Regions from separate parts of the Mesorhizobium sp. WSM4822 genome, predicted to be linked through region 1. Evidence: predicted binding sites of a transcription regulator. Region 1 holds the regulator's gene; the other holds the start of a gene.

Region 1 (10,762 bases):
CGGCTCAGTGGGTGGGCCGGATCGGCAAGGCCGTCGACAATGCTGAAATGATGCCGGTCGGGCTCGACCACGGTGCTGGTTGCAGCACCGAGGCCCGTCCAGATGTTGGCAAGCAAGGCGTTCTGACGCAGGAACTCGGCGCGCTCGCCACCACCGGCCCAACAGGTGATGCGGGCACCATCCCTGGGCCGCAGCAGCGCCGGGCTTTCAGCCAGCGCCTCATCTTCGTCGATGGCCAGAGTCGCGTTCATCTCGGTGCGCATGATCGGACGCAGATCGTGGACACCCGAAATCGAAACGACATGGCGCACGCGCCGCGCCACATCGTCCGCCAGAGGCGTGGTTGTCGTCACCATCCGGCTGGCAAGATGGCCGCCGGCCGAATGTCCGGTCAGCATCAGCGGCCCGTCGACCATTGCCGCCGCCTTGCCGATCGCCACGCCGATCTCCTGGACGATGCCGGCGATGCGTAAGTCCGGGCACAGCGTGTAGGACGGCATCGCCACGGCAAAGCCGCTGCTGACCGCACCATTGGCGAGATGCGACCAGAAACTCTTGTCGAACGCCTTCCAGTAACCGCCATGGATGAACACCACCAACCCTTTGGGCGTGGCGCTGGGGAGGAAGAGATCGAGCCGATTGCGTCGCCCATCGCCATAGGTGATGTCGAGCCGTGCCCGGCCCTGCGCCGAGAGTGCGTCACGAAACGCTTGCGCAGGCTCCACCCACGCGGCCGGCCATCGGTCGCTGCCGGCGATATTCGCACCGTTGGCATAGGCATCATCCCAATCGACGATGTGACGTTCGAACATCTGCGCCCTTCCCCAAAAACGGCATCGCTGTTCCGCTAGCAATGGCCACCGCCACGCCATGCGTCAATGCTCCAGGGCAAAAACATTTTAGGCTTGAAACAAATTTCGACTGGTGCGATCCTGCCCGTACGAACAGCCGACAATGGGAGGTCTGCTGTGCTGCCCAAACCTGCAGATGTTCACCCTTTCTGGGCGCATCTCAGCAGGTGCGATGGGCAGTACGAAGCCTCCTCAGAGCAGGACCTTAGGATCCACGACATCCGGCCAAGGCGCCTCGCGCACTGGCCGTCCAGCAGACAGGAGAGCGGCGACATGCTTGGGCCTTCAGCGCATATCGACACGTTCACGCGCGATCACCTGCCGCCGCCGGAGCAATGGCCTGAAATCCTGCTCGACGGCTTCGACTATCCCGAACGCCTCAACGCCGGTGTCGAACTAACCGACAGGCTGGTCGAGAAAGGCCTGGGCGACCACACCGCGCTGATCGGCAATGGCCGCCGCCGCACCTACAAGGAACTGTCCGACTGGACGAACAGGCTGGCCCACGCGCTGGTCGAGAATTATGGGGTCGAGCCCGGCAACCGGGTGCTGATCCGTTCGGCCAACAACCCCGCAATGGTCGCCTGCTGGCTGGCCGCCACCAAGGTTGGCGCCGTGGTCGTCAACACCATGCCGATGCTGCGCGCTGGCGAACTCGCCAAGATCGTCGACAAGGCGGAGATCACCGTCGCGCTGTGCGACACCAGGCTGATGGACGAGATGACCGCCTGCGCCAAGGACAGCGCATTCCTCAAGCAGGTCATCGGTTTCGACGGCACCGCCAACCATGATGCTGAACTCGATCGTGCCGCTCTCGACAAGCCGGTGACGTTCACCGCCGTCGACACCGGCCGCGACGATGTCGCGTTGCTCGGCTTCACTTCAGGCACGACAGGCGTTCCGAAGGCGACGATGCATTTCCACCGCGACCTGCTGATCATCGCCGACGCCTACGCCCGCGAAATTCTGGAGGTGACGCCGGACGACATCTTCGTCGGCTCGCCGCCGCTGGCCTTCACCTTCGGCCTCGGCGGGCTCGCCATCTTCCCGCTGCGCTTCGGTGCGGCGGCGACGCTGCTGGAGCAGGCGACGCCACCCAACATGATCCACATCATCGAGACCTACAAAGCGACGATCTCTTTCACCGCGCCGACTGCCTACCGCGCCATGCTGAAGGCCATGGATGAAGGTGCCGACCTGTCGTCGCTGCGCGTCGCCGTTTCGGCCGGCGAAACCTTGCCTGCTCCGGTTTTCGAAGAGTGGACACAAAAGACCGGAAAGCCGATCCTCGACGGCATCGGAGCCACCGAGATGCTGCACATCTTCATCTCCAACCGTTTTGACGACATGAAGCCCGCGTCGACCGGAAAGCCGGTGGGCGGCTACGAGGCGCGCGTCGTCGATGACAAGATGCGCGAGGTGCCACGCGGCGCGACCGGCAGGCTTGCGGTGCGCGGACCGACCGGCTGCCGCTACATGGCCGATGACAGGCAGAAGGAATACGTGCGCGACGGCTGGAACCTCACCGGCGATACCTTCACGCAGGACGAGGACGGCTTCTTCCATTTCGCCGCACGCTCCGACGACATGATCGTCAGCGCCGGCTACAACATCGCCGGTCCCGAGGTCGAGGCGGCGCTGCTGGCGCACCCGGACGTCGCCGAATGCGCTGTCATTGGCGCCGAGGACGCCGAGCGCGGCCAGATCGTCGAGGCGCATGTCGTGCTGGTGCAGGGCGTCGCGCCCGACGCCCTCACCACCAAGCGCCTGCAGGACCATGTCAAGGCAATGATCGCGCCCTATAAATATCCGCGATCGGTAAAATTCATCGCCGCCCTGCCCAAGACCCAGACCGGCAAGATCCAGCGCTTCCGGCTGCGCACGGAGAAAATCGATTGAGCGAGCTATACGATCCGGCGTCCGAAGGCGCCCAGATGTCGTTCAAGGAGCGCATGTCCTACAGCGACTACCTGCACCTGGAGAAAGTGCTGGAGGCCCAGACGCCGCTGTCATCGGCGCATGACGAGATGCTGTTCATCATCCAGCATCAGACCTCCGAACTCTGGATGAAGCTCGCTCTGCACGAGATTGGAGCCGCGATCCGTTCCATCCGCGCCGACCGGCTCGAGCCGAGCTTCAAGATGCTGTCGCGAGTTGCTCGCATCTTCGAGCAGTTGAACAATGCCTGGGATGTGCTGCGGACGATGACGCCGAGCGAATACACCGAGTTCCGCGACGCGCTGGGCCAGTCCTCGGGTTTTCAGTCCTGGCAGTATCGCGCCATCGAGTTCATGGCCGGCAACCGAAACTTGGCAATGCTCGGGCCGCACAAGCACCGGCCCGACCTGAGCGGAAAGCTGGAAGCGATCCTGACCGAACCATCGCTCTACGACGAAGCGCTGCTGCTGCTTGCGCGCAACGGATTCGACATCGGTGCCGATGCCAGGCGCACGGACTGGCGTGAGACGCGAACCGAGAACGAAGAGGTGCTGGTCGCCTGGCAGACGATCTATCGCGATCCGCAGCGCTACTGGATGTTCTACGAACTGGCAGAGAAGCTGGTCGACTTCGAGGATTATTTCCGCCGCTGGCGCTTCAACCACGTCACCACGGTGGAGCGCATCATCGGCCTGAAACGCGGCACCGGCGGCACGTCGGGTGCTTCGTATCTGAAGAAGATGCTCGAGGTGGTGCTGTTCCCGGAGCTGTGGACGGTCCGCACCCGGCTCTGACATCGTCGAAATGAAAACAGCGACGCGCGGCGGCGGAACACCCTTCGCGAACAACCGGGGACTGACTGACCATGAGTGGAATTCCTGATCTCGCCGCAGTCGAAGCGATGGATGCCACGGATCCGCTGCGGGCCATGCGCGACCGTTTCATTCTGCCGGAGGGGGTGATCTATCTCGACGGCAATTCACTGGGGGCAGCGTCTCATGCCGTTTTCGGCGAGCTGCAGCAGGCGGCAACCCAGGAATGGGCCCAGGACCTCATCCGAGCCTGGAATACGGCCGGATGGTTCGAGATGCCGATCGAACTCGGCGATCAACTCGGGCGCCTGATTGGAGCCGCGGCCGGCCAGACCGTCGTCTGCGACACGACCTCGACCAACATCTACAAGGTGCTGCATGCGGCGCTGAAGATGCGGCCGGGCCGGTCGGTCATTGTCGCCGAGGGTGACAGTTTCCCCACCGACCTGTACATCGCCGAAGGGGTGGCCTCGACACGGGACGGCGTCCTGCTGCGCCTCGCGGGCGTCGACGCGCCCACCATCGAAGAGCTGATCGACGAAAACGTCGCGGTGGTGCTGGTCAACCACGTCAACTACAAATCGGGTGAACTGCGCGACATGGCGGCGCTGACGCGCAAGGCTCATGCGGCCGGAGCGCTGATCGTCTGGGATCTATGCCACACCGCCGGCCCCCTGCCCGTCGAGCTCGATCACGCAAATGCCGATTTCGCCATCGGCTGCACTTACAAGTACCTCAACGGCGGTCCGGGCGCACCGGCCTTCATCTATGCCGCGCAGCGCCATCACGGCGATATCAGCCAGCCGCTCAGCGGCTGGTGGGGCCATGCGCGGCCCTTTGCCTTCGAACGGGGATATGTTGCCGGCACCGGTATCCGCCGCTTTCTGTGCGGCACCCAGCCGGTCCTGTCGATGCGGGCGCTCAAAGGCGCGCTTGCCATCTGGAACGACGTCGACATGGCGGCATTGCGAAAAAAGAGCGTCGCGCTGACGGAACTGTTCATCCAGCTCGTCGAAGCAAAGTGCGGCGCCTATGGCCTCACGCTGGAGACCACCCGCGACGCGACCAGGCGCGGCAGCCAGGTGTCGTTCCTTCACGATCACGGCTATCAAATCATGCGGGCGCTGATCGAGCGCGGCGTCATCGGTGATTTTCGCGCGCCATCGACCATCCGTTTCGGCTTCACGCCCCTCTATATCGGCTACAAGGATGTGTGGCTGGCGGTTCAAGTGCTAGAAGACATTCTGCGCACGGGCGCATGGAAGGACCAGCGTTTCGCCGTCAAGGAAGCCGTTACCTGACGCAACGATCTCCGCGATTTGCCGTCGCCGCCCTCACTGCCCGGCGGATGACGGAAGGCTGAATTCCAGCCACAAATGCCAACAGACGTTGGCGTTTTGGCTCCGTTTCGTTCACGGCAAACGAACGTCCCAAAGATTGATATCGTCCTTGTGGAGGTCGGCCGGCAGATGATGCCAAGCCTCGGGTTGAGGATGAGCCACAGGTCATTAACCATAATGGTTTCAATGTGAGCAGGCGCATCGCCGTGGTTGGCGCCTGTCGATTGCGACCCGCTGGCAAGCCCAAATAATTTCAGCAGCCTTAACAAATTCATTAAACTTTAAACGGTTGCAGAACACAACTGGAACAGATAGTGTTTGTTCTGGGTTTGTTTTTCGATTCTGGTTTCAGGTAATCTGGGGGCCGCCATGCTGACACGCAAGCAACATGAACTGCTGATGTTCATCCATGAACGCCTGAAGGAGAGCGGCATTCCGCCATCCTTCGACGAGATGAAGGAGGCGCTCGACCTTGCCTCCAAATCCGGGATTCATCGGCTGATCACCGCACTTGAGGAGCGCGGCTTTATTCGCCGGTTGCCCAACCGGGCACGCGCGCTGGAAGTGCTGCGATTGCCGGACTCGATCGCGCCCGGCCTCAACGCGGCAAAGAAGTTTTCGCCAAGCGTCATCCAGGGCAGTCTCGGTCAGGGTGGTGCTCTTGGCCGGCAGATCAAGCCGGCGCCTTCGCGGATGCCCTCGCCCGGCAATGATGACGATGCGGTCTCCGCCGTGTCGATACCGGTGATGGGCCGTATCGCCGCCGGTGTGCCGATCGATGCCATCCAGCATCAGACGCATTCGATCTCGGTGCCGCCGGACATGATCATGGGCGGCGCCCACTATGCGCTGGAGGTTAAGGGCGACTCGATGATCGAGGCCGGTATCTTCGACGGCGACACCGTCATCATCCGCAATGCCGACACGGCGAACCCCGGCGAGATCATCGTGGCGCTGGTCGATGAAGAGGAAGCGACGCTGAAGCGGTTCCGCCGCAAGGGCGCTTCGATCGCTCTCGAAGCCGCCAATCCGGCCTATGAAACCCGTATTTTCGGCCCAGACAGGGTCAAGGTGCAAGGCAAGCTCGTCGGCCTCATCCGCCGCTACTGAGGCGGCTGCGGGTTGGCCGCTGGCTTCTCGGGTTTCTTGAAGGGTGCCAGCCCCCTCGCCTCACGAGAGTATTTGCGTTGCGTGTGCCAGGGCCGATATGGGCTGTTCACCGCGAAGCTGATTGTCGCCGGCGTGGTCGCCGATTGGCGATCGAAGAAGACCGCGGCACTGCCTTTGCGAGCCAGTTGCCGCTTGGTGATGACGAGAACCAGCGGATTGTGACAGGCGTCATAGGCGGTGGCGTCATTGATGACGATCAGCTCGGCGAAGCCGCAGGCTTTCCAGGTGTCCTTGCGGTCCTCGACATAGGCAATGATCGCACCGGACATATGCCTGGCCACGCAAACGCCTGAGGAGCAATAGAACGGCGATCCCGGCGGTAGCTCAACGGCGTCCGCGACGTCGAATTGCCCATCGCTCTTGTCGAACACCTCTGGCACGACGATGGTTTCTGATGTCAGGGCGCGTTTCCAGTTGTCGACGGTGAATTCGTTCGGCCGTTCCCGGCTGACGGCAAGCTCGCCGCCACCGATCGGCAACGCCACCAGCCGGGCGTCTTCCGAGATCAGCACATCCGGCGTGCGCGTATCCGAGACGGTCAGCAAGCCTGCCAGCGCGAATGGCAGAGCAGCGAGCCGCAGCCAAGTTGTCGCCATCGTCGCGATGACCAGGGCAATTGTCACCAGCAGGACAGATTGCTGCGAAATCAGCCCAACCCCATCGACAGGCGAACGTTCGGAGATCCAACCCGATATGGCGATCATCACCGTCAGACCCTTGCCCATCAGGTAGAGGGCCGGCCAATCCAATCCGAAAGGCATCAGCAGCGCGCTTGCGACAGCCAGGAACATGACCACGGTGACGATCGGCATAACCGCCAGATTGGCGAACAGGCTGAGCGGCGACACACGCTGAAAATGCCAGATGGCAAACAGCGTCGTGGCGCTGCCGGCGATGATGGAGGTCATGGCAAGGCCGGTTGCCGCGAGCACGAACTTTCGCGTCAGGAAACCGGGCATGGATCGCTTTGGGGGCGGCGGTCTTGCTTTTCCCGCGCGGTGATCGGCCCAGCCGGCATAGGCGCCGACCAGAGCCGCGGTCGCGGCGAACGACATCTGAAAACTCGGGCCGACCACCTCATGCGGCGACACCACGATGACGGCGATCGCCGAGATCGCCAGATTGCGCATGGTGAGTGCTGCTCGATCGAACAGCACGGCAATCAGCATCACCGCCAGCATGATGAAGCTGCGCTCGGCGGCAACGACGACTCCAGAGATGATGAGATAGGCCGCGATCGAGAACAGTGCGGCGAAGGCGGCATACTTCTTGACCGGGCGACGCGCGGAAAAGTCGGGAAACAAGGCGAAGGCGCCGCGCAGCAAGCCCATGATGGTGCCTGCGACCAGCGCCATGTGCAGTCCCGAAATCGAGATGATGTGGTAGATGCCGGTACGTCGCATCGCCTCATTGATGTCATCGGGAATGCCGGCGCGCACGCCGACGATCAGCGCCGCGGCGATCTCGCCTTCGGCGCCGCCGACGCTCGCCCTGATATGGTCGGCGATGGCCTCGCGGGCATTTTCCACGCTAGAGGAAATTCGGGCCGGCAGCGGCATGTCGCCATCATCGCTGACGACAAGCTTGGGGTTGCCGAGAAAGAACCCGCTGCCGCCGATGCCGGCAAAATAGCTGTCGAAGGAGAAATCATAGCTGTCCGGCCGCACCGGCCCGGTCGGCGGCAAAAGCTTGGCATATCCAGTGATGAGGGAGCCTGCGGTCACGTCAGCCGGGATCTTGCGTGCCGAAAGCCGCACCCGTTCCGGCGCATAGCGCAGTTTCGGTCTTGCGGTCGATGTCACGTCGATGGTCAGCCGGATGCGGCCAGTTTCCATCCGGTCGAGCGAGACGACGCGGCCGGTCACCTGCGTCGAGATTTCCGAGCCCAACATTTGTGTGCCCGCACGCCACGTCTCGACCTTGGCAGCAAGCAGTCCTAGGGCGCACAAAAGCGCCGCCATGAAACACAGATGGGTCTTTGGCCATGAGCGCGAGACCAGCGCACAGATCCCCGTCAAGATGACAACCGCGACAGGTCTCGCAAAGTCGGGTTCAGCCGTCAGCGAAAAATAGCCGATCGCTCCGATCGCCAGGCAGACCGGCACCAGCAGGAAGGCCACGCCCCGGTCGAGTTCCAGGCTCGCCGCCGTGTTCACGCTGTGGCGCAGGCGAGGCAGTGATGTCAGGCTGATTTGCCGGCGCACGCGAACGATCCTGCCGGTTTCGGCAACAGGAACAGAGGCGGCGACATCCGCTTGCAAGGGCGCCTTGCCGGGATCCGGCACAAGGGGCGATGGCGGCGGTAATGGGGCTGGCCGAGGCGCAAACAGGGACCGTTCGCTGACGCCGATGGCAGCGTCCTCGCCCTGATCCGAGCCCCAGCCTCGTCCAGCCATCGGGTCTGCCCCTTGCGCCCTCGACACCCTATGCTACATGAACGCCGGGCGCGCGAAAGCCCGCGCAACCGCACCCCGCTTCAGATGGTTTCCGAGAGTTCCATGTCCGACAAGGTCGTCACCCGTTTTGCCCCTTCGCCCACCGGCTATCTGCACATAGGCGGCGCGCGCACGGCGCTGTTCAACTGGCTGTATGCGAAGCACACTGGCGGCACGATGCTGCTGCGCATTGAGGACACCGACCGCGAACGCTCCAATGAAGCCGCGACGGCTGCCATCCTCGACGGGCTTTCCTGGCTTGGCCTGAGCTGGGACGGCGAGCCGGTGTCGCAGTTCGAGCGTGCGCCGCGCCACCGCGAGGTGGCTGAGGAGCTGGTGCGCATGGGCAAGGCGTATTATTGCTATGCCACGCCGGCCGAACTGGAGGCCATGCGCGAGGCTGCCAGAGCCAAGGGGCTGCCGCCCCGCTATGACGGCCGCTGGCGCGACCGCGACCCCTCTGAGGCGCCCGCAGGCGTCAAGGGCGCCATTCGTATCAAGGCGCCGACCGAAGGCGAGACCATCGTCCATGACCGTGTCCAGGGCGAGGTGCGCTTTCCCAATAAGGATCTCGATGACTTCATCATCCTGCGTTCTGACGGCAATCCCACTTACATGCATGCCGTCGTCGTCGATGATCATGATATGGGAGTCACCCATATCATTCGCGGCGACGATCATCTGACCAACGCCGCTCGCCAGACCGTGATCTACAACGCCATGGGCTGGAACGTGCCGTCCATGTCGCATATCCCGCTGATCCACGGCGCCGATGGCGCCAAGCTGTCGAAGCGGCACGGCGCGCTTGGCGTCGAGGCCTATCGCGCCATGGGCTACCTGCCGGAGGCGCTGCTCAATTACCTGGCGCGCCTTGGCTGGAGCCATGGCGACGACGAGATCATGTCGATCAAGAATATGATTTCCTGGTTCGATATCGGCGATGTCAACAAGGGCGCGGCGCGCTTCGACTTCGCCAAGCTGGAGGCGATCAACGGCGCGCATATGCGCCGCATGAGCGATGCCCAACTGTTCGACATCTTCATCGCTACCCTGCCCTATCTCGAAGGTGGCCCGGCGATCGCCGCGCGCCTGAACGACAGCACCAAGGCGCAGTTGCTGGCAGCGCTTCCCGGCTTGAAGGACCGCGCCAAGACGCTGGTCGAGCTCGTCGATGGCGCGGCCTTCCTGTTCGCCACGCGCCCCCTGCCGATCGACGACAAGGCGGCCCTTCTGCTTACCGACGATGCCCGCAAGATCCTGCGCAGTGCTCACGAAGCTTTGAACGGGCTTGCGAGTGACTGGACAGCCGCCTCGGCGGAGGCGGCGATACGCGAGGTGGCAGCGGCCGGCAGTCACAAGCTCGGCGCGGTGGCCCAGCCTTTGCGCGCTGCGTTGACCGGCAAAAGCACCTCGCCGGGCGTGTTCGACGTGCTCGCCGTGCTCGGCCGCGAGGAAAGCCTGGCGCGCATCTCAGATCAAATCGATTAGGAGCAAACTGGCCCAAGAAGATTGGCATTGAAAGGCGGGTTTCGCAGTGCAACATTAGGCCTTGGCCCAATCTGGCACGCACCTCCTGAAATGCGGTGGCGAATACGCGCATTGCGGTGATTTTCGACGTGTCGCTCTGCAGAATTTTGCCTTTGCCGGCATGAGGAAACAAGAAGGAGTTTGCAATGACCGAAGCTGCGAAAAAAATGGATTTGGGCGGCAAGACCCAGGAGGCCACGGCAACGCTTGCATTCGCCGGCAAGACCCATGAATTCAAGGTGCGAAGTGGTTCGGTCGGGCCTGATGTCATCGACATCGCCTCGCTCTACTCAACCACCGGCGCCTTCACTTACGATCCGGGCTTCACCTCGACGGCAAGCTGCGAGTCCGAAATCACCTTCATCGACGGCGACGCCGGCATCCTCCTCCATCGCGGCTATCCGATCGACCAGTTGGCCGAACATGGCGACTTCCTCGAGGTCTGCTATCTCCTGCTCTACGGCGAATTGCCGACCAAAGCGCAGAAGGACGACTTCGACTATCGCGTGACGCGCCACACCATGGTGCATGAGCAGATGTCGCGCTTTTTCACCGGCTTCCGCCGCGACGCGCACCCGATGGCGGTGATGTGCGGCGTGGTCGGCGCGCTGTCGGCCTTCTACCACGACTCCACCGACATCTCCGACCCCTACCAGCGCATGGTTGCCTCCATGCGGCTGATCGCCAAG
Region 2 (10,762 bases), on a different contig from region 1:
GCAAGGCATCGGCGCCGCGTTCCTGTTTCCGGCGACATTGTCGCTGATCAACCGCCTGTTCGCCGAGGGGCCGGAGCGTAACCGGGCGCTCGCGGTCTGGGGCGGTGCCGGGGCAAGTGGCCTGACGCTCGGCTCGCTGGCGGGAGGGTTCCTCACCAGCGCCTTCGGCTGGCCAGCCGTGTTCTATGTCAACGTGGCACTGGCCGGTATCGCCATCGCCGCCGCGTTTGTCATCATCCCGCGCGATCCCAAGCGACACGAGCATCGCAATTTCGACCTGCCCGGCGCATTGGCTGTCACCGCCGGCGCCACGTTGCTGGTCTTCACGCTGGTCCAGGGCCCGGACTATGGCTGGGGTTCGCCAACGATTCTTATCAGCGCCATGCTGGCGGCGCTCTTCCTGATCGTCTTCACGGTGATCGAGGCAAGAAGCACCGGCCCGCTGATGCCGTTGCGACTGTTCCAAAACCGCAGCCTCGTCGCCGGCATGACCATCACCTTCCTTTACATGGCGACTTTCGGCGCCCTGCCCTATTTCCTGACCGTGCTGTTGCAGACCGTACATGGCTTCACCGCCCTGCAAACAGGCCTGGCGTTCCTGGTGCCGTCGATCGCCATCGCCGCCGGCACGCAGCTCGGTGAACGCTTGGCGACGCGCTTTTCTACACGCTCGACCCTGGTCGGCGGCATGATAGTCGGCGCAGCCGGCACAGCGCTGATGGTCCTTGGAGCATCAGCCGACAGCAGCTATGCCGCCATCGTTCCCGGCCTGATCATCTCCGGTGTCGGACAGGGCATCGTCTGGACCGCCATGTGGATCGCGGCCGCGTCGGGCGTGGCACCCGACGAACAGGGCGTTGCCTCGGGAATGGCCTGCACGACGCTCAACATCGGCAACGCGATCGGCATGGCAACATTGATCGCGATCGCCAACAGCCATGTCGGCGGGCTGACAGGCGATGCACTGAAGGCCGCGATCGCCTACGGCATACAGATCGCCTTCTGGCTGGCGGCGGCGGGCATCTTTGTCAGCCTGCTGGCCGCGTTCGCTTTGCCGGGAAAGGGTAAGTAGCCGGCTACCGGGTGACGCCGCTCAGTTCACCCGGCTGATGCAGAAATCGATGACGTCGATCAGCGCCGATTTCTGCGGCGTCGCTTCCAGCGGCGCCAGCGCGTCGCGGGCGATCTCGCCGAAATGGCGGGCTCGTCCGATCGTGTCAGCGATGGCGCCATGGCGAGTCATCAAGCCGATCGCCTTTTCCAGGCCGGCGTCATCGGTGACATTGTCCTCGATGGCACGCTTCCAGAAAGTGCGCTCGGCCTTCGTGCCCCGCCGATAGGCGAGAATGACCGGCAAGGTCACCTTGCCTTCGCGGAAATCGTCGCCGACATTCTTGCCGAGATCCTTGCTGGTGCCGCCATAGTCCAGCGCGTCGTCGATCAGCTGGAAGGCAAGGCCGAGATTCATGCCGTAGGAGCGCAGCGCCGCACGATCGTTGCGCGTCGCCTGGGCAATGACGGGCCCGACCTCGGCAGCAGCCGAAAAAAGTGCGGCGGTCTTGGCCTTGATGACGGCGAAATGCTCGTCCTCGGTGGTTTCGAGGTTCTTGGCGGCGGCGAGTTGCATGACCTCGCCCTCGGCGATGATCGAGGCAGCACTCGACAGGATATCGAGCGCTTCGAGCGAGCCGACATCGACCATCATGCGGAAAGCCTGGCCGAGCAGGAAGTCGCCGACCAGCACGCTTGCCTGGTTGCCCCAGATCATGCGGGCGGTCTTCTTGCCGCGCCGCATGCCGCTTTCGTCGACGACATCGTCGTGGAGAAGCGTCGCCGTGTGCATGAATTCGACGGAGGTGGCGAGCTTGACGTGGCCTTCGCCGGCATAGCCGAACATCTGCGCGGCGGCCAGCGTCAGCATCGGCCGCAGCCGTTTGCCGCCGGACGAGATCAGATGGTTGGCGACCTCCGGGATCATCTCGACGTCGGAGCCGGCCTTGGACAGGATCAATTCATTGACGCGCCCCATATCGGCCGCTGTCAGATCGATCAGATCCTTGATGGAGGCGGGCTCCCGCTTCCCGTTTTCAATGTTGAGAACGACACCCACGACAATCACTCCCGTCTTGGTATAGAGCGTGCGACGGCACCCTTAGTCCCTGCATGGACTCTAGGGCGGCGGACATGGCCACGGCAAGTGGCGAATTGGCGCGGCGTCGATGACGGAATGTCAACGACCACAGAGGGAACGGGGCTCTGCCTCGGAATCCCCTGCCCGTTTACATCAATAGCGCAAACTGCGAGTTTCATACGATGATAGAACTTGTCCGCACCAACGATGCCGTGATCATCTCCTTTGTGGAATCGCTGATGCGCGACGCCGGCATCGCCTGCTTTGTCGCCGATCAGAATATGAGCATTCTCGAAGGATCGATCGGTCTTTTGCAGAAACGCGTCATGGTCGACGCCGACCAGGCCGACGCGGCACGGCGCATCCTCAGGGATGCCGGCATCGCCAACGAGATCCGCGGAAAATAATGCCCGCCGCGCCCGCCGCCCTTGTTCCGGACACGCCGGCCCATACGGTCGACGCCTTCCATCGCGGCCGGTTCTGGCTCGTCCAGCCCAAGCAGGGCGGCCATCGCGCCGGCATGGATGCGATGATGCTGGCGGCATCCGTGCCATCGACCTTTAGCGGGCGCCTGGCCGATTTCGGCGCCGGAGCCGGAGCTACCGGACTGGCGGTGCTGTCACGCTGCCCGGCGGCAGAGGCGGTGCTTGTCGAACGCGCGCCGGAAATGGCGGCCTTCGCGGCGGCGACGCTTGCCCATCCCGGCAATGCCCATCTCAGCGATCGCGCCTCCGTGCTGGTCGCCGATGTCACCGTATCGGGCCGGGCGCGGGCGGCCGCCGGCCTCGCCGACAACGACTTCGACTTCGTCATCATGAACCCGCCTTTCAATGCTTCCCGGGACCGCGCCACATCGGATCGCCTGCGAAAGGAAGCCCATGTCATGGAGGACGGGCTGTTCGGGAGCTGGATCAGAAGTGCGGCGGCGGTGGTGAGGCCGCGCGGCGGGCTCGCCGTAATCGCCCGGCCCGAACAGCTCGGCGCCATTCTCGATGCGATCGCCGGCCGCTTCGGCGATGCCGAGATGCTCGCCGTCCACCCTCGTCCCGATGCGGCGGCGATCCGCATCGTCGTGCGGGCAGCGCTCGGGGCACGGGGAAAGCTTGCCATCCGCCCGCCCCTAATGCTCCACACGCAGTCAGGCAACGGCCCCGACGAGCGCAGCGAAATGATCACCAACGGCCTCGCCTCGCTGTTCGGAGATTGAGCTATTCTGCCCGGCGACATTGCCGTTGGCCGGGAAATCCCTACATGCCTGCAACCCACCGACCGGAGACCGCGCCCTCGTGAAACGCCTTATCAACCGCCTGCTGCCGAAATCCTGGCGCTCCACCGTCGTCACCATTCCGGTCATCCGGCTGCACGGCACCATCATGGCAGGCGGTGGCCAGTTTCGGCCGAGCCTGTCGCTGGCTTCCACCGCCGGCCTCATCGAGAAGGCGTTCTCCTACGACGCGCCGGCGGTCGCCATCTCGATCAATTCGCCGGGCGGCTCGCCGGTGCAGTCTCGGCTGATCTTCAAGCGCATCCGTGACCTGGCCACGGAAAAGAACAAAAAGGTACTGGTCTTCGTCGAGGATGTCGCGGCGTCGGGCGGCTACATGATCGCGGTCGCCGGTGACGAGATCTTCGCCGATCCGTCCTCCATCGTCGGGTCGATCGGCGTCGTCTCAGCTTCGTTTGGCTTCCCGGAACTGATGAAGAAGATCGGAATCGAACGACGTGTCCACACTGCCGGCCAGAACAAGGCGGTGCTCGATCCGTTCAAGCCCGAGAAGAAGGAAGATGTCGAGCGGCTGAAGGCGCTGCAGCTCGAGGTGCACGCAACCTTCATCGACCTCGTCAAGGAGCGGCGCGGCACGAAACTGAAGGACGACCCGGACCTGTTCACCGGCCTGTTCTGGACAGGCATCAAGGGCCTCGAACTCGGTCTGGTCGATGCGCTCGGCGACATGCGAACGGTGCTCAAGACCCGTTTCGGGGCGAAAACGCAGCTCAGGCTGATCACGACGCCGCGCGGTTTCCTTAGCCGCTTCGGTCTGTTCGGCTCAAGCAAGGGCTTTTCAGCGCCCGATATTGCCGCGGCTGCCGCCAGCGGCGTGATCGATGCGGCGGAAGAGCGCGCATTGTGGTCTCGCTTCGGGCTTTGAAAACCCGGCAAAACCGTCTAGCATGAGAGCTTGAGTTTCATGCATGTCGTGTTCCCAAAAGCGGGTCGGCATGCATCAACCGACCCGACCGGCCGCCTTCGCCGGCCCAGCGTGGGAGGAGTTTTGGCATGCCGCAGATCATTTTCTTCGCCGTCGTTGGCGTTGCCGCTTATTTCGGCTACCGCACCTTCATTAGGGAAGCCGAGCGCGTGACCGCCAAGGTGCGGCGCACAGAAAAGCAGACGGCCAACGGCGCTATCGGCACTTTGATCAAGGATCCGAAGACCGGCGAATACCGGCTGGCCAAGGACTGAGCATCATCCCGCAGACGATTGTGGACACCGACATCGGGTCGCGTAGCTGGCATGCACACGCCAAAATCAATCTTGCGCTGCATGTCACCGGCAGGCGCCCTGACGGCTATCATCTGATCGAAAGCCTAGCGGTGTTCACGCGTTTTGGCGACAGGGTCGAAATCGCGCCCGCCGACAGCGATGAATTTACCGTGTCCGGCCGTTACGCTCCGGCCGTTCCTCTCGACGCCAGCAATCTGGTGCTCAAGGCGCGCGATGCCCTGCGGCAGACAGCCGGGCACGAGAGAACACCGCCGGTCGCTATCCGGCTGGAGAAGAACCTGCCGGTTGCCTCCGGCGTCGGCGGCGGTTCGAGCGACGCGGCGACCGTGCTGCGCGGGCTGGTGGAGACATGGGCGCTGGACATCGACGGCGCAGAGCTGGCGCGGATCGGCCTTTCGCTTGGCGCCGATGTGCCGATGTGCCTGGCGGCAAAGCCGCTGGTAGCGCGCGGCATCGGGGATGAACTGTCGATGGTGCCGGATTTTTCGGCGCTTGGCCTGGTGCTGGTCAATCCAGGCACCCCGGTGTCGACGGCGGATGTCTTTGCAGCGCTTTCCCGGCGCGACAATGAGGCCTTGCCGCCGCTGCCGCGCGGCATCGATTTTCACAGCCTGCGCAACTGGCTGGAGATTACTCGCAACGATCTCGAGCCCGCGGCGCTGGCGATGCAGCCCGCCATCGGCAGGGCGCTTTCCTGGCTGAACAAGGCCGGATCGGGTTTTTCACGGATGTCCGGGTCCGGCGCCACCTGCTTCGGCCTGTTCGAGACCGGCAATGTCGCCAAGCGTGCCGCTGCCGAGATCCGCGGCCGCCAGCCCGACTGGTTCGTCGCGGCGACGCGCACCATCGCATCGGAGGGCGCAGATGGCCAGAATTGACGAGAGCCGCTCCTTCATTCCCGTGCGCATCGCGGTGCTGACCGTTTCGGACACGCGCAGCCTCGCCGACGACAAATCCGGCCAGACGTTGGCCGACCGCATCGCCGAGGCCGGCCATCTGCTGGCGGCCCGCGATATCGTCACCGACGACCGCGAGAAAATCCGCGACACGGTTCTGGCGTGGTCACAGGACAAGAATATCGATGTCGTCATCACCACCGGCGGCACCGGCTTCACAGGCCGTGACGTGACGCCGGACGCGCTGGAGCCGATCTTCGAAAAGCGCATGGATGGCTTTTCGGAAGTGTTCCACCGGATTTCCTACGACAAGATCGGCACCTCGACGATCCAGAGCCGGGCGACCGGCGGCCTCGTCAACGCCACCTTCGTCTTCGTGCTGCCGGGTTCGCCAGGCGCCTGCAAGGACGCGTGGGACGGCATCCTGAAAGCGCAGCTCGACTACCGGCACATGCCATGCAACTTCGTCGAGATCATGCCGCGCCTGGACGAGCATTTGCGGCGCGGCAAATCGGCTCCGTAAAAGCCGAGGCAAAGCGCCGGTTCCACGCCGCGTTCGCCAGGCAAAACAGCACCGGCGCCTTTGAAACCCCATTCCAAACCGGACCTCGGAAAAGTACCTTGTCTGAAGGCGATCATCGCCGTTCACGACAAGGCAGCTACGATGACCGTGCACACCGGTGGGTGCCATTGCGGCAATATACGCCTTGAATTTTCAACCGAGCTCGAGCCACCGCAAACCGAAGTTCGCGCTTGCCAATGCTCGTTCTGTGTCAGACATGGTTCGCGCGCCGTTGCCGATCCGAATGGCAGACTGGTCATCTCGGTCAAGGACGAGACGCAATTGCGGAGATATCAGTTCGGGCTGAGGACGGCCGACTATCTGATCTGCCGGCGGTGCGGTGTCTACGTCGCCGCAATCGCCAGAGATGACGATGCAATCGCCAGAGATGACGATGCAAGGGCGATCGTCATCATCAACGCCCTGGACGACCGCGAGCGGTTCAACCAGGAGCCGGTCCGCGTTGACTTCGATACGGAAAACAGGGCGCAGCGCCAAGCCAGACGCCGCACACACTGGACACCTGTCGAGATGAGCTTCGGATAGGCAGCTCTCAGCGGATAACCGGCTCGCCATGAAACCGTCGGCGCGACGGCGGCGATACGCCGAAGCCGACTTCCATCATCAGTCGCGGCGTGCGTGCCGGCACGGTGCCCATATGAAAGCCAAAGGGGTCCTCGACGAAGCCGTGACCGGCCTCGCCGGTCAGCGTCACCGGGCTCTGCTGGCCATAGACATCCAGAACCTGTTGCGCGGGATGACCGACCAGAAGGGTAAGCTGGTGCTTGAGGCTGCGGCGCTTGTGGCTGCCCCTGACATAGACATGCGGACCGGTGTCGGCGTCGACCGGCTTGAGGTAGAAGAAGAATTTCAGCATGCGCCAATCATCGAGGTCGAAATGATACTTGCCGAGCGAGGCGAGGTTCTTGTCGGCATCGGAAGCGGCACCCGTGGGAAAGCTCCACCAGACGCGTGTCGTGATCAGTTTCGCCTGGCCGCCGAGATAGTGCGCGGCAATATCCAGAAGCAGCGGATCGCGCTGGATGGCAAGCGCCGCCGGGCAGTCGAGGATGCGCTCGAAAAAATGCCCGCTGAGCAGCGAGCGGCCAAGGCGTTTCTCGGCCTCGGCATGTTCCCCCGGCATGAATTCGAGACGGCGGTCGAAATTGCCGAAGCAAGGCGTGCGCCCGGCGAAGTCGGCGACCTCTTCATGGATATCGGGCGGCAGGACCAGGCCTGAGAACAGCCCGTCGGAGCGCAACGCATCGACGACCGCTCCCCGTTCGACACCGGCAAACATCGTATCCCCGGCATTGGCGACCGGGCGGGCGCGTTTTGCGCCCAGCCAATGCATGCGGCGTCCGGGCATTGTGCGCGCCAACACGAACATCGGCAGCCAGGCAGGGTTCTCCCGCAGGTCCGTCAGATAGGTTGGAATACGTACGGCGATGCGCCGCAGCAGGCTGCCGTTGCGCGCAATGGCCTCGAGACTGGCCGCGCCGGATGTGTCGGGGGTTGAAAGCTTCATTGGGTCCTCGGCTATGAGAGCACCACCGATGCCGCATCGGTGCTCGCCTCTCGGCATGTCCAAACCCAATTCCCGCTCGAACGGAAGCTAACCCCGCGTCAGATTTTGTGCAATGCACAATGACCTGAGCAACTGCAAAAATCACGTCGACGAGCGGCGCTCCTGCTTGGCCGGCGCCATCCAGATCTCCGCGTCGAGCCGCTTCGTCGCGAGGCCACGGGCGATGGCCTCGGCACTGCCGGCGCTCTTTGCCGCGGCAGCCGCCTGACGCTTGCTGATCAGCAAGCCGTCGGCCAAGGCGCGGTTTCCCGAAAAGACCCGGGCCAGGAATGGCGTGCGACTGGCTCGCGTGCGCGAAAACCGTGCCGCCATGGTCTGCCTGGCCGTGTGGGCGACAACTTCATCGATCCAGCCCTCCACCAGCCGCGCGCCCGGCTCCAGGAGCAGCAACCAATCCCCCTTGGCCTGGCGGATGCCGGCAGCGACACCGCCCGTCACGTACTGACAGCCGGCATGCTCGGCCACATGATGCGTCTGATCGGTAGAGCCTGTGTCGCAAACGATGACTTCACGCACCACGCCTTCGACCGCGCCGCCAATCAGCGAGGCGAGCGTGCGGGCTAGGCCCTCCTCGTCATTGCGGGTTTCGATGAGAACACTGAGCATCCTTAGCCGAATAGCGGAAAGCGCCGGACAGCGCCAGTTTTTGCATCGCACCATAGAAAGTTCTTGCTTTGTTCTATTCAACGAAATAGGAATAATTTCATGAGCAGAGCGATTCGACACAACATGGACAGTCCCTGGGAGCGGGCGAAGATGGAACAGATCGTGCGCGCCGACATTGCGGCTTTCGGAGCAGGAAGAGCCGAGATGGCCAACGCGATGGTCGAGCAGAGCGGCCTGCGTGTCCGCCCGGACCGCAACCGCGGCAGGTCAGCGGGCATCAATCCGTCCGGCCGGTTCGAGCCGGTCAGCCGGCACGTGTTCGACGATGGCTGGAATTCGCTGGAGGAACTGCCACCCTTCAAGACCGAAGTGCAGGTCGAGAAGCCGCGCACAATCATCACCCGCAACGAATCGCCCGACATTTCCTTCGATCGTTCCATCAACCCCTATCGCGGCTGTGAGCATGGCTGCGTCTATTGCTTTGCCCGCCCGACGCACGCTTTCATGGGCCTGTCGCCGGGTCTGGATTTCGAATCGAAGTTGTTCGCCAAGCCTGATGCGGCGCGCTCGCTCGACAAGGAGCTTTCGAAAGACAGCTATCAGCCGCGCACCATCGCCATCGGCACCAACACCGACCCCTACCAGCCGATCGAGAAGCAATACCGGATCATGCGCGAAATCCTCGAAGTGCTGGAAGCGCGCGGCCATCCGGTCGGCATCGTGACAAAGTCCGCTCTGGTGACGCGCGACATCGATATCCTGTCGCGCATGGCCGAACGCGGGCTCGCCAAGGTGGCGCTGTCGGTGACGACGCTCGACCGTATGCTGGCGCGCACCATGGAGCCGCGCGCGTCGACACCGACCAAGCGGCTGGAAGCGATCCGGCAGCTTTCGGATGCCGGCATTCCGGCCTCGGTCATGGTGGCGCCGATCATTCCGGGCCTGACCGACCCGGAAATGGAACGCATCCTCGATTCGGCACGTGCGGCCGGCGCGCGCGAAGCCGGCTACGTGATCCTGCGCCTGCCATTGGAGGTCAGCCCGATCTTCAAGGATTGGCTGCTGCGTCATTATCCCGACCGCTACCGCCATGTGATGTCGCTGGTCCGGTCGATGCGTGACGGCAAGGACTACGATTCGGAATGGGGCAAACGCATGAAGGGCGCCGGTCCCTATGCCTGGCAGATCGGCCGGCGCTTCGAGATCACAGCCAAGCGGCTCGGCCTCAATGCCGAACGGCGCACGCTGCGGACCGACCAGTTCGTTGCCGCCGGGAAAGACCAGGTGCAGCTGACGCTGCTTTGAGAGACAATTCATCGCGGTGGTTTGATCCGTCGCGGCACCAGAATCCCGTCCGGCCTGCCCCGGCCTGCAGACGGTGCCCTCCCGGTCCGGCGCCCCACCCGACCCGGAGGGACTTGCGGAGAATCGGAGCCGATGCGAACCTCGCCGCAACATGGCTCGCGCGCGTTCTGATTCTCCGCCTCTCTTTGAGATCATCGAGAAGCCCGACTTCTCCTTCGAGACGAAGGCGATGGCGGAGGGGCTGTGGCCGGTTGCCGGGATGGACGAGGCCGGCCGTGGCCCCCTGGCCGGGCCGGTAGTCGCCGCGGCCGTGGTGCTCGATCCCGCCAACATTCCCGACGGCCTCGACGATTCCAAACGCCTCAGCCATCTGCAGCGTGAAGCCTTGTTCCTGCGAATTCTCGGCTCTGCGCAGGCGGTCTCAATGGCCTCCATCAGTGCCGAGGGTATCGACGGCAGCAACATCCTCAAGGCAAGCCTGGAAGCCATGCGCCGCGCCCTGGTAGGGCTGTCGGTCAGACCGAAGCTCGCCCTTGCCGATGGACGCGACGTGCCGCCTGGCCTGCCTTGTGAAGGGCGCGCGCTGATCAAGGGCGACCAGCGTTCGCAGTCGATCGCCGCCGCCTCGATCGTCGCCAAGGTGATGCGCGATCGCATGATGTGCGGCTGCGGCAACCATCACGACCGCTACGGCTTCGAAGTCCATATGGGCTACGCCACGCTTCGCCATCGCACGGCAATCGAGGCGCATGGCCCGGTGGCGCGGCTGCATCGCGTATCGTTTTCGCCGTTCAGACTGGGTGGCGCTGAAGTGGTTGAGGAAGAGAGCTTCGTCGGAATGGATAGCTGATCTCCCCCCTCGAGGGGGAGATGGCCGGCAGGCCAGAGGGGGTCGCCGCGCGTGAAGCGCCGACCTTATCTTTGCCGCAAAATGACGTCGCGCCCGGTCGAGCCGACCCCCTCTGTCGCCTTTGGCGACATCTCCCCCTCGAGGGGGGAGATTATCCCCGCCCACAACAAAAAAGCCGCCAGGTTGCCCGGGCGGCTTTCGATGATTGGCTAGAGGGACCCTCTAATTCAGCTTCGACTTCACGTCCGCAAGCGATGCCTTGAACAGATCGGCACCGGCCTTGGCGTCGATCTTGCCGGCAAGCAGCGCGCGCGCTGC

The links. The regulator LexA, encoded in region 1, represses DNA repair genes until DNA is damaged. The targets are predictions, from matches to a motif close to TGTTCNNNNTGTGTTCNG.
Region 2: the regulator LexA is predicted to act here: its motif matches at 8,348-8,365, upstream of AC0L3E_RS11080 (PA0069 family radical SAM protein).

What each region holds. Positions count from the first base shown of each region.
Region 1 covers NZ_JBVVQM010000015.1:12,325-23,086, reverse strand. Annotated here, with positions in the region: gene AC0L3E_RS28470 (alpha/beta hydrolase) at 1-812, opposite strand, end outside; gene AC0L3E_RS28465 (AMP-binding protein) at 1,125-2,750, shown strand; gene kynA (tryptophan 2,3-dioxygenase) at 2,747-3,583, shown strand; gene kynU (kynureninase) at 3,655-4,902, shown strand; gene lexA (transcriptional repressor LexA) at 5,311-6,051, shown strand; gene AC0L3E_RS28445 (ComEC/Rec2 family competence protein) at 6,045-8,507, opposite strand; gene gltX (glutamate--tRNA ligase) at 8,610-10,034, shown strand; gene gltA (citrate synthase) at 10,220-10,762, shown strand, end outside.
Region 2 covers NZ_JBVVQM010000004.1:76,641-87,402, reverse strand. Annotated here, with positions in the region: gene AC0L3E_RS11135 (MFS transporter) at 1-1,072, shown strand, start outside; gene AC0L3E_RS11130 (polyprenyl synthetase family protein) at 1,094-2,110, opposite strand; gene AC0L3E_RS11125 (putative signal transducing protein) at 2,314-2,538, shown strand; gene AC0L3E_RS11120 (tRNA1(Val) (adenine(37)-N6)-methyltransferase) at 2,538-3,338, shown strand; gene AC0L3E_RS11115 (S49 family peptidase) at 3,418-4,281, shown strand; gene AC0L3E_RS11110 (hypothetical protein) at 4,410-4,595, shown strand; gene AC0L3E_RS11105 (4-(cytidine 5'-diphospho)-2-C-methyl-D-erythritol kinase) at 4,616-5,515, shown strand; gene moaB (molybdenum cofactor biosynthesis protein B) at 5,502-6,056, shown strand; gene AC0L3E_RS11095 (GFA family protein) at 6,198-6,641, shown strand; gene AC0L3E_RS11090 (hypothetical protein) at 6,649-7,623, opposite strand; gene AC0L3E_RS11085 (glycosyltransferase) at 7,765-8,289, opposite strand; gene AC0L3E_RS11080 (PA0069 family radical SAM protein) at 8,440-9,594, shown strand; gene AC0L3E_RS11075 (ribonuclease HII) at 9,746-10,444, shown strand; gene AC0L3E_RS11070 (F0F1 ATP synthase subunit B) at 10,667-10,762, opposite strand, start outside.